3 regions of the Pseudonocardia autotrophica genome follow, and region 3 is predicted to be linked to each of the others. Evidence: riboswitches for the same ligand, from Rfam matches in the RefSeq annotation. Region 3 holds a riboswitch; each other region holds the start of a gene.
What was found. Region 3 has a riboswitch for cobalamin ahead of Pdca_RS35695 (hypothetical protein). Riboswitches for the same ligand answer to the same signal wherever they lie in the genome.

Region 1 (3,844 bases), 1.9 Mb from region 3:
GGTCGACCGCGCGCACCGTGCGGTGCACCCGGATCTCGCCGCGCTCGGCGGCCTGCTCGTACTCGCGGTAGCGCAGGGAGAACGCGGTGCCGTAGAGATCGTGCAGGTCGGGAACCTCGTCCGGGGAGAACAGCGTCCAGGAACCGTCGGCCTGCACCCGGCGCAGGAACTCGTCGGGCACCCAGTTCGCGGTGTTCATGTCGTGCGTGCGGCGCCGGTCGTCGCCGGTGTTCTTGCGCAGGTCGAGGAACTCCTCGATGTCGACGTGCCAGGTCTCCAGGTAGGCGCACGCCGCGCCCTTGCGCTTGCCGCCCTGGTTGACCGCGACGGCGGTGTCCCCGGCGATCTTGAGGAACGGCACGACACCCTGCGAGACACCGTTGGTGCCCCGGATGTGCGCGCCGAGGCCGCGGACCGGGGTCCAGTCGTTGCCCAGGCCGCCGGAGTACTTCGCGAGCAGCGCGTTGTTCCGGTAGCCGCCGAAGATCGAGTCCAGGTCGTCGTCGACGGTGGTGAGGAAGCACGACGACAGCTGCGCCCTGGTGGTGCCCGAGTTGAACAGCGTCGGGGTGGACGCCATGAAGTCGAAGCTGGACAGCAGCTCGTAGAACTCGATCGCGCGCGCCTCGCGGTCGACCTCCCGGATCGCCAGGCCCATCGCGACCCGCAGGAAGAACGCCTGCGGCAGCTCGAACCGGGTACCGCGCTCGTGCAGGAAGTAGCGGTCGTAGAGGGTCTGCAGGCCGAGGAAGCCGATCTCGGTGTCCCGCTCGGGACGGATCGCGGCGGTGACCCGGTCCAGGTCGAACGTGGCGAGCTCCGGATCGACCAGCCCGATGTCGATCGCGCGGCTCAGGTAGTCCTTGGTGTACGTGGCGTAGCGCTGCGCCATCGTGGCCTGGTCGGGCGTCTCCCGGGTGCCGGACAGATGCGAGACGGCCTCGGCGCGCAGCCGGTCGAGCAGCAGCCGGGACGCCACCAGCGAGTAGTCCGGCTCCCGCTCGACCAGCGTGCGGGCGGCCATGACGAGCGCCTGGGCCAGTTCGTCGGCGGTGATGCCGTCGTAGACGGTGCGGTCCAGCTCGGCGAGCACCGGCTCCCGGCTCACGTCCTCGATCCCGGCCAGCGCCTCGGCGAGCACGGTCTCGACACGGTCGCGGTCCAGCGGGACCCGGCTGCCGTCGGGCTGGGTGACGTGCACGGTCGGCAGATCGGTGGTGGCGGTCTCGGGTCCGGTGTCCCGGGCCTGCGCGTGCTGCTCCCGGTAGAGCACGTAGGAGCGGGCGACCTTGTGGTGCTCGCCCCGCATCAGGGCCAGCTCGACCTGGTCCTGGATCTGCTCGACGTGCACGCCGGGCGCGGGATGCCGGGCCAGTGCCGCGACAACCTGATCGGTCAGCTCGCCGACGAGATGGTGCAGCCGTGACGACGCCGACGCGGAACCGCCCTCGACGGCGAGGAACGCCTTGGTCATCGCCACCGAGATCTTGCCGGCGTCGAAGGTCGTCTCGGAGCCGTCGCGCCGGATCACCCGCAGACCGGGAGGAGCTGCGCCGTGCGTGGATGCAGGGGGAGCGGTGCTTGTCGTCACGGGTCTCTCTCCTCGCGAGTCGCCGTCGGCCCGTGACCCGCGCGAGGAGGCGACGGCGGACCAGTGCCCGCCGCGCCCTGGCGCCCTCCCGCGAGGCCCCGGAGCTGCACACGCCGGCGGCGTGCACACCGGTGGCAGGTCTTCGGACTCACGGGCGTCGTGCACGCTCCTACTGGCCGTCGCTTCCCGGGATCGCTCCCAGTGCTCGTTGACGGCGGTCGTTCCCGCTCACCGCTGCGGGGCAGTCCCGGAGTCGCACCGGATTCCCTCTTGCCTCATCGGTCCGTGCGGGATCGATGAACCACCAGCGCCGCGGACACTACATCTTGGGTTGGTTCCTGTTCGAGACCCCAAGGGGTCGGTGCGTTGCGACGAATCGTCACGGCCGGTGAACGGTGCAGGTCCGCCCCGGCGGGTCGCCGCGAGAGGCTCGTGCGGGCCACTCGGACAGGTGATGATCGTCGCTCTTCCGATAGCTAGATGAAAATGACTACTGTTTCAGACATGAGACTTCGACGGCTCCCCCCGCTCGTCCCGGCGCTCGCGCTGCTCGCGGTGCTCGCCGGATGCGGAGCCGCCGGGCCGGGTACCGATCCGGCCGCCGGGGAGCGGACCGCACCGCGGATCGAGCGCGCCGCGGCGCCGCTGGAGCCCGCCGGCACCGTCACCGACCCGAACGGCACCGAGCTGTCGCTGCCCACCCCGCCGGAGCGGATCGTCTGCCTCACCGGGCTGTGCGACGACATGCTCGTCGAGCTCGGCATCACCCCGGCCGGTACCTCGACGCCCGCGCTGCTCGCGAACCCGGTGCTGCTCGGCGAGGCTGCGGCCGCGCAGGTCCCGACCGTCGCGGGCAGCTTCGGCAGTGAGGACGTCGAGTCGATCGCCGCCCTGGATCCGGACCTGGTGATCGGGCTCGGCGGGGTGCACGATCCGCTGCGCTCCGCGGTCGAGCAGTTCGCGCCGCTGTGGACGGTCGAGCCGTCGACCTGGCAGGACTCGGTCGGTTACCTGCGGGCGCTCGGGGCGCTGACCGGCCGGACCGGGGAGGCGGTGGCGGCCGAGGAGCGGTTCCGCGGCACCCTCGCCGACGCCGTCGACACCACCCGGGAGACCGGGCAGGCCGACCGGACGGTCGTGCTGATGTACGGCAGCGCCGACACGATCGGCGTCGACACCACCGCATCGGTCAACGGCGACCTGCTCGCCCAGCTCTACGACTACCCGTTCGCACCGCGCAGCGCGGACGTCGAGTCCGGGTCGGCCTACAACGTCGAGGAGATCCTGGCCGGGCAGCCCGACGTCGTACTGGCCTTCTCGCTGCTGTTCTCCGCCGAGGACCGCACGCTGACCGACCAGCTCGCCGACAACCCGGTTTGGCAGCAGGTCCCGGCCGTGGCGCAGGGTGCGGTGCACGAGATGGACCCGCGGCTGTGGGGCAGCGGGCGCGGCACCCGCAGTCTGGGCGCGATCGTCGAGCAGTCGCTGGCCGTGGTGCCGGGCAGGTGAGGATCGCGCTCCTGGTGGTCGCCGGGACCGCGCTCGTGGTCGCCACGCTGTGCCTGGGCACGCCGTCGGTGCCGCCGTGGCAGCTGCCGGCGGTGCTCGGGTCCGGTTCCGGGATCGAGCACGTCGTGGTCACCGAGCTGCGCGCGCCCCGGCTCGTCCTGGGCGCGCTCGCCGGGATCGCGCTCGGGACCGCGGGGATGCTGCTGCAGGACGCGCTGCGCAACCCGCTCGCCGTCCCCGAGCTGCTCGGGGTCTCCTCCGGCGCGGCGGCCGCGGTCGCGATCACGATCGTGACCGGTGCCGCGGTGCCGTTCGCGCCGCTGCTGCCCGCGATCGCCGGTGCCGCGACCGGGGCGCTGCTCACCCTGCTCGCGGTGCGCGGGGCCGTCGGACCGGCCGCCGTGCTGCTGATCGGGGCCGGGGTGAGCGCGGCGCTGCAGGCGCTGCTGCTCACCGCGGTCGCGCTCACCGGCTCGCAGGAGCAGGGGGTGCTCGTCCGCTACCTGCTCGGTTCGCTCACCGGCACCACCTGGCCGACGGTCGCTACGGTGCTGCCCGGGCTCGCGATCGGGCTCGGGCTCGCAGTGCTCGCGCTGCCGGCGCTGGGGCTGCTGCGGCTCGGCGACGGCACCGCATCGGTGCTCGGCCTGCGCACCGCGACCGCCCGGATCGCGGTGCTGGCGGTGGCCTGCCTGCTGGTCGCCGCGGTCGTCGGCCCGTGCGGCCCGGTGGCGTGGGTCGGTT
Region 2 (3,844 bases), 2.0 Mb from region 3:
AGCCGACGGGCCCACCCATCGCGAGTATGACCTCGCGCGGGTGGGCCCGCTGGCGCGAACTGGGATCGGGCCGGCCGGACGATCAGCTGAGCAGGTCGTCCAGATCGCCGTTGATGGAGTGCTCGACGACCGGGCGGACGGTCTCGAAGGTGCACTCCTTCGGGTTGCCCGGGGTGCAGGCGTCACCCAGGACGTGGTTGGTGATGCGGTCGACGTCCGCGGCGTCACCGACGATGGTCGGCGCGTTCTCGTAGAACTTCGTCGGGCCGATGCCCAGCCGGTTCTTCGAGTAGGTGTCCTGCTTGACGTCGGCGAACTTCTCCGGGATGCCCACGTCGCGCAGCAGCCGGATGGACGCGGCGAGCGCGGCGTCGGCGGCCTGCGGCTTGGTCATGCCACGGGTGTCGACGCCCATCGCCTCGGCGATGTCGGCGAAGCGCTCGTAGACGACCGGCATGTTGAACGCCCACACGCGGGGCAGCGCGATGGCGTTGTTCAGGCCGTGGTGGGTGTCGTAGAACGCCGACACCGCGTGGCTGATCGAGTGGATGATGCCGAGGCCACCGGAGTTGAACGCCTGGGCGGCGATGTACTGCGCGTACATCATGCCCTCGCGGCCGGAGAGCTCCTGGCCGTTCCACACGGCCTTGCGCAGGCTCTGCGAGGTGAGCTTGATCGCGTGCAGCGCGTTGCCGAGCGACGGCTGGAAGTCCAGCCGCGAGACGTAGGGCTCGGAGGCGTGCGCGAGCACGTCGAAGCCGCACTGCGCGGTGTAGTCGATCGGGCAGTCGAAGTAGAGCACCGGGTCGTCGATCGCCAGGGTGGTCACCGAGGCGTCGTCGAACGCGACGTACTTGTGCGGGTTGTCGGGGTCGGTCGTGGTGTCGGTGATCACGTACGCCCACGAGGTCTCGGAGCCGGTGCCGGCCGTCGTCGAGACCGCGATGTGCGGCGGGTTCGCCGGGTTCTCGGACTTGTTGAAGCCCTCGAACTCGTTGACGTTGCGGCCGTCGTGGGCGACCGAGACGCGCGCGCCCTTGCAGGCGTCGTGCGAGGAGCCGCCGCCGATCGAGACGAACGAGTCACACTTGTTCTGCTGGTAGAGGCCCACAGCGTCCATGACGTTGTAGTCCTTGGGGTTCGACTCGACCTGGTCGTACACGACGACCTCGAGGCCGTGGTACTTCATCGACTCGACGATCTTGTGAACGATGTCGGTGCCGCGCAGGCCCGACGTCATGACCAGCGTCTTCTTGAAGCCGAGCTTGAGGGCTTCCGGGCCGATGAGCTCGTGCGCGCCGGGACCCATCAGCGCCCGGGGGAACGGGTGGAACTCCTTGATGGGGAACGGCTTGAGCAGCTCGTCTACCTGCATGGCAGCCCTTTCTGAGCACGCGGGTGGGGTCGAGCCGCACGCTAGGACCGGTTGTGGTCCCGGGCACAGGGGTGATCGCGATTACCCCTCGGCAGACCAGGCAGGGGACCCGTCTGAACGGAGGGGGGCAGGGTTAGGTCGCCCTCGACCGAGGGGAGGGCGACGTGTTGCCAAGATATGGCAACAGTCAGGAAAAGGCAACAGTCCGGGGACTGCGCCCGGTGGGTTATGGTCGGTCCGCCGACGGTTCGTGGCGCTCCCCGCGGGGGGTGCCGCGAGACAACAGGGAACCCGGTGCGAATCCGGGACTGCCCCGCAGCGGTGAGTGGGAACGACCGCCGTCATCAGCACTGGGAACCGACCCGGGAAGCGACGGCCAGTAGGCACGAGCACGACGCCCACGAGTCCGAATACCTGCCGCCGGTGCGTGCGCCGACCGGCGTGCGCGGATCCGTGGCCTCGAGGGAGGGCCGAACGGACGACCGGGTGCGCACCGTGCCCGCCGGCGCCACAGTCGGCACCGGTGTGGATGCGTCCGGGACGTGCCGTCGTGCCCTGCTCCGGCGGTGACGGGTCCTCCACCGCGCTCGCGAGGAGAGAGGGCTGTGAGTATGGCCAATTCTGTGCCGTCCGTTTCCAGTACCGGCAGCACCGTCCTGGGCTACCCCAGGATCGGGCCGAACCGGGAACTGAAGCGTGCCGAGGAGGCGTTCTGGGCCGGCCGGTCCGACGCCTCGGCGCTGCACGAGGTGGCGGCAGGTCTGCGCCGCGACACCTGGACCACGCTGCGCGATGCGGGGCTGGACCAGGTCCCGGGCAACACGTTCTCGTTCTACGACCACATTCTGGACACCGCGCTCGCGGTCGGCGCCGTCCCGGAGCGTTTCGCAGGCATCAGCGACCCGCTGGAGCGGCTGTTCGCGATGGCCCGCGGCCGGACCGGTGCTCCGGCCTGCGAGATGACCAAGTGGTTCGACACGAACTACCACTACCTGGTTCCCGAGATCGGCCCGGACACCCGGCTCGCGCCCGGATCGCGCAAGGCGATCGAGGAGTTCCGCGAGGCGCTGCGCTCCGACGTCGTGACCCGCCCGGTGCTGGTCGGGCCGGTGACCCTGCTGCTGCTCTCGAAGCCCGCCGAGGGGGCGCCGGAGGGCTTCCGGCCGCTCGACCTGCTCGGCCCGCTGGTCGAGGTCTACCGGGACCTGCTGGCGGAGCTGGCCGACGCCGGCGCCGAGTGGGTCCAGCTCGACGAGCCCGCCTTCGCCGCGGACCGCTCCGAGGACGAGATCGCCGCGCTGCGCAAGGCCTACGACCGGCTCGCCGCCGCGCCGCGCCGGCCGAAGATCCTGGTCGCGTCCTACTTCGGCGAGCTCGGCCCGGCGCTGCCGGTGCTGGCCTCGACGGCGGTCGAGGGCCTGGCCCTGGACCTGGTCGCCGGCGCGTCCGACCTGGACGGGATCGACGGCATCGAGGGCATCGGCGGCAAGCTCGTGCTGGCCGGTGTCGTCGACGGCCGCAACGTGTGGCGCACCGACCTGGACGCCGCGCTGGTCACCGCGTCGCGGCTGGTCGGCGTCGCGGGCCGGGTGGAGATCTCGACGTCGTGCTCGCTGCTGCACGTCCCCTACGACCTGTCGGTGGAGACGTCGCTGCCCGGCGACGTCGCCGACATGCTGGCGTTCGCCCGGCAGAAGGTCGACGAGGTGGTGCTGATCGGCCGTGCGCTGCACGAGGGCCGGTCGGCGGTGGCCGCCGAGTTCGACGCCGCGAAGACGACCCGCGAGCGGGTCGCGGCGGCCGCCCGCCGCAACGAGAGCGTCCGGGCCCGGCTGGCCGAGCTGGGTGCCGACCACTACCGGCGCGGTGCCGGCGACGTCCGGGCGAAGGTGCAGCGCGAGGCGCTGGGCCTGCCGGACGTGCCGACCACCACGATCGGCTCGTTCCCGCAGACCGCCGAGATCCGCAAGGACCGGGCGGCCCACCGGGCCGGCCGGATCGACGCGGGCGAGTACACCGAGCGGATGCGCCGGGAGATCGCCCGGGTGGTGGCGCTGCAGGAGGAGATCGGGCTGGACGTGCTCGTGCACGGCGAGCCCGAGCGCAACGACATGGTCCAGTACTTCGCCGAGAACCTGGACGGCTTCGCCACCACCGAGCTCGGCTGGGTGCAGTCCTACGGCTCGCGCTGTGTGCGGCCGCCGATCCTGCACTCGGACGTGTCCCGCCGCGACGGCAACCCGATCACCGTCGAGTGGGCGACCTACGCGCAGTCGCTCTCGGAGAAGCCGGTCAAGGGCATGCTGACCGGGCCGGTCACGATCCTGGCCTGGTCGTTCGTGCGCGACGACCAGCCGCTGGGGGACACCGCCCGGCAGGTCGGGCTGGCCCTGCGCGACGAGGTCGTCGATCTGGAGGCCGCCGGCATCCGGATCATCCAGGTGGACGAGCCCGCGCTGCGCGAGCTGC
Region 3 (3,844 bases):
AACACTGCCCGTGCCCGTGCCCGTGCCCGTGCCCGTGCCCGTGCCCGTGCCCGCTGCTGGGGCGGGGCTGCGCGGAGCCGGCGCCCGAGGCTCGGCAGGGCACCCGCCGGTGTGGGTTTGGCCTCTGCGGCGACTCCCGGAGGCGTTCCGGTCGCTATCCTCGACCGCCGCCGTCGCACGGGAGCCGGGGGCTCGCCGGACCGGGCAGGCATCGCCCGGGAACGGTAGGCAGCGCCGGGGAGGGCACACCGCGGCCGGGAGAGGAACGTCGTTGAGCGCGCAGCACGAGCAGTACCTGGTCGGCCTGGACCTGTCCGGCCGTCGTGTCGTCGTGGTCGGTGGAGGACAGGTCGCCCAGCGGCGGGTCGCCCGGCTGATCGCGGTCGGGGCGCTGGTCGAGGTGGTGTCCCCCGAGGTCACCCCGGCCGTCGAGGGGATGGTCTCGGCCGGTGAGATCACCTGGACCGCCCGCCGCTACGCCGAGGGTGATCTCACCGGCGCCTGGTACGTGATCGCCGCGACCGACGACGCCGCGGTGAACGAGACGGTCACCGCCGATGCGGAGCGGGATCGGGTGTTCTGCGTCCGCGCCGACGACGGCTCGCGGGGCACCGCCGTCACTCCGGCGACCGGGGCGCACGACGGGCTGACCGTCGGCGTGCTGGCCCGCGGCGCGCACCGCCGCTCGTCCGCGGTCCGGACGGCGCTGGTCGAGGCGTTGCAGTCCGGCGTCGTCGACGAGAACGCCGAGCCGCCGCAGCCGGGCGTCGCGCTGGTCGGTGGTGGCCCGGGCGACCCGGAGCTGATCACCGTTCGCGGGCGTCGGCTGCTGTCGCGGGCCCAGGTCGTCGTCACCGACCGGCTCGGTCCCCGTGACCTGATGGACGAGCTCTCGCCCGATGTCGAGGTCATCGACGCCTCCAAGATCCCCTACGGCCGTGCCATGGCCCAGGAGAAGATCAACGAGCTGCTGGTGGAGCACGCCAGGGCCGGGAAGTTCGTGGTGCGCCTCAAGGGCGGCGACCCGTTCGTCTACGGGCGCGGGTTCGAGGAGGTCCAGGCCTGCGCCGCGGCGGGGGTGCCGGTCACCGTCGTCCCGGGCATCACCAGCGCGTTCGCCGCGCCCGCTGTCGCCGGTACTCCGGTGACCCACCGGGGGGTGGCGCACGAGATCGTCGTCGTGTCCGGGCACGTCGCCCCGGAGGATCCGCGCAGCCTCACCGACTGGGCCGCGCTCGGCCGGATGACCGGCACGATCGTGCTGATGATGGCGGTGGAGCGGCTCGCCCGGTTCGCCGAGGTCCTCGTCGAGCACGGCCGCGACCCGCAGACCCCGGTGCTGATCGTGCAGGACGGCACCACCCGGATCCAGCGCACGGTGCGCGCGACGCTGGAGACGGCCGGGCGGGTCGCCGCCGAGGAGGACGTCAACCCGCCCGCGATCGTGGTGATCGGCCCGGTCGCAGGTCTGGAGGCACCCGTCGGGTCGTGACGGCCCGCACCGGCACAGTGCGTTCGGTGCGCGCCCGGCACGGTGCGTTCGGTGCGTGCCCGGCACGGTGCGTTCGGCGTGTGCCCGGCACGGTGCGGTCGGCGCCGGGCCGGCAGGGTGTGATCGGCGCCTGACCGGTACAGCGTGATCTGTGCTGGACGGGCGCGGTGTGTTCGGTGCCGAACCGGCAGGGTGTGTTCGGCGTCTGACCGGCCCCGGCCGGGCGGGGCCCCACCCCTCGGGCAGGCGTCACCGTCACCCGTTGTTGACCCCCCGACCGGCACGTGATGGGCTGACCGGGACGACGGTGCAGGAAGCCGGTGCGAGTCCGGCGCGGTCCCGCCACTGTCATCGGGGAGCGCTCCCCACCCCGTAGCCACTGCCCGGCAAGGGCGGGAAGGCGGGGGAGCGCGACGATCCGGAAGCCAGGAGACTGGCCGTCGTCGCAGGAGTTTCCACTGTTGAGGGCGCGGACCCTCGAGGAGGACATAGCGATGAGCGTCGACCCGCGCCCCGCACTGGTCGTACTCGGCACCGAGCAGGGCGGGCCTGCGGTCGGCTCCGGGGGCGAGGATCTGCTCGCGGAGGCCGACACCGTCTTCGCCTTCCCGGGCGAGCCCGAGTCGGTGGCCCTGTTCTACGCCGAGGCGTGGCGGGTGGAGCGGATCTCCCCGCGTGACGGCGTCGCCCGGCTCACCGGATGGGCCGCGGGTGGGCCCGCCGCGAACGGGGTGCTGCTGGTGGCCGGGGACCCGACCGCGGACGTCGCACTGATCGCGGTGCTCGACGGCCTCGCCCGCACGGCCCCCGATCTCGACGTCCGGGTCGTCGCGGGCACCCGGGTCGCCCCGCCGCATCGCAGTCCGCTGATCGGCTGAGACCCGGCCCGGGCGGCTGAGACCCGACCCGGGCGGTCGGCCAGTCGGTCAGTCGGTCAGTCGGCCGGGCGCCAGCTCCGGAGCGGATCGGCACGGGTCAGCTGCGGATCGGTGGCATCCAGCGTGCGGGTACGACCGGGGCCGGTCAGCGCGGTCTCGAACCGGACGGTGACCCGGCCGTGTCCGGCGCCCTGTACCCAGCCGTGGCCGTGCTCGGGATGGGTGGCGTCGTCACCGGCCCGCCACGGCCGGTCGGCGTCGTCGGCCGGTGGGTCGGGGCGCTCCTCGGCCGTCGCCGGGGGGATCACGTGCTCCTCGACGGCCACCGGTGCGCCGGCATGCCCCCGCAGCTCGGCCCCCGGGTCTCCTGCTCCCGGGCTCACCGCCGCCGGGCTCCCGGTTCCCGGCACCCCGGCGACCGCCGGTTCGGCCGGGGCCGCCCGCCACCCCTGTGCCGAGGGCACCGCGTCGAACAGGGCCAGCGGCGGCTCGTCGCCGAATCCCGACACCGACACCCCGAGCAGCCGCACCCCTCCCTCACCCACCGCGGTGTCGGTGAGCCGGCGGGCCACCGCGACGAGCGTGGCGAGATCCCGGCTGGGGAACGGTGTCGTCTCCGACCGGGTGTGGGTCACGAAGTCCCCGGTGCGGGCCTTGACCGTCACCGTGCGCGCGGCGCGGCCGTCGGCGACCAGCCTGCGGTGCACGGCAACGCAGATCGACTCGACGGCCGTGTGCACCGCGGACATCGCGGTCAGGTCGGTGTCGAACGTGGTCTCGGCGCTGATCTGTTTCGCGGCGCCGCGCGGGGCGACCGGCCGGTCGTCGATCCCGCGGGCGAGGCGGTGCAGCTCGGTGCCCATCGCCGAGCCGAGCACCCCGGTGACCTCGCGGCCGTCCATCGCGGCGAGCTGGCCGACCGTCTCGATGCCGATCCGGCGCAGCGCCTCGCCGGACACCGGCCCGATGCCCCACAGCGAGCGCACCGGCAGCGGGCCCAGCACGTCGTCCTGATCGGCGTGCGCGACGACCCGCAATCCGTCCGGCTTCGCCAGCTCGGACGCGATCTTGGCGATCTGCTTGCCGGATCCGGCGCCGACCGACGCGGGCAGCCCGGTCCGCTCCCGGACCGCAGCACGCAGCCGGGTACCGAACTCGCGCACCGTCTCCGGGGAGGCGCCGGCCAGTACCGGGGGCTCGATGAAGGCCTCGTCCACCGAGACGGGTTCGAGCACCGGCGAGAACTCGGCGAGGACGCCCATCACCTCGTCGGAGATCGCCTTGTACAGCGGGAAGCGGGGCGGCAGCACGGTCGCGTGCGGGCAGCGCCGCCGCGCCTGCCCCATCGGCATCGCCGAGCGGGCCCCGAACACCCGCGCCTGGTAGCTGGCCCCCGCGACGACGCCGCGCGGCCCCGCCCCGCCTACCAGCACCGGCCGGTCGGCCAGGGTGGGCCGGGTCAGCTGCTCGACGG

Region 1: linked by a shared signal. The riboswitch ahead of Pdca_RS30450 (ribonucleoside-diphosphate reductase subunit alpha) and the one ahead of Pdca_RS35695 (hypothetical protein) in region 3 are both predicted to bind cobalamin.
Region 2: linked by a shared signal. The riboswitch ahead of metE (5-methyltetrahydropteroyltriglutamate--homocysteine S-methyltransferase) and the one ahead of Pdca_RS35695 (hypothetical protein) in region 3 are both predicted to bind cobalamin.

Annotation. Positions count from the first base shown of each region.
Region 1 is NZ_AP018920.1:6,546,127-6,549,970, reverse strand. Features, by position in the region: gene Pdca_RS30450 (ribonucleoside-diphosphate reductase subunit alpha) at 1-1,591, opposite strand, end outside; cobalamin riboswitch at 1,708-1,912, opposite strand; gene Pdca_RS30445 (ABC transporter substrate-binding protein) at 2,096-3,100, shown strand; gene Pdca_RS30440 (iron ABC transporter permease) at 3,097-3,844, shown strand, end outside.
Region 2 is NZ_AP018920.1:6,597,148-6,600,991, reverse strand. Features, by position in the region: gene mdo (NDMA-dependent methanol dehydrogenase) at 83-1,375, opposite strand; cobalamin riboswitch at 1,603-1,811, shown strand; gene metE (5-methyltetrahydropteroyltriglutamate--homocysteine S-methyltransferase) at 1,987-3,844, shown strand, end outside.
Region 3 is NZ_AP018920.1:4,612,698-4,616,541, reverse strand. Features, by position in the region: gene cobA (uroporphyrinogen-III C-methyltransferase) at 272-1,492, shown strand; cobalamin riboswitch at 1,781-1,948, shown strand; gene Pdca_RS35695 (hypothetical protein) at 1,987-2,370, shown strand; gene Pdca_RS21570 (DNA polymerase IV) at 2,427-3,844, opposite strand, start outside.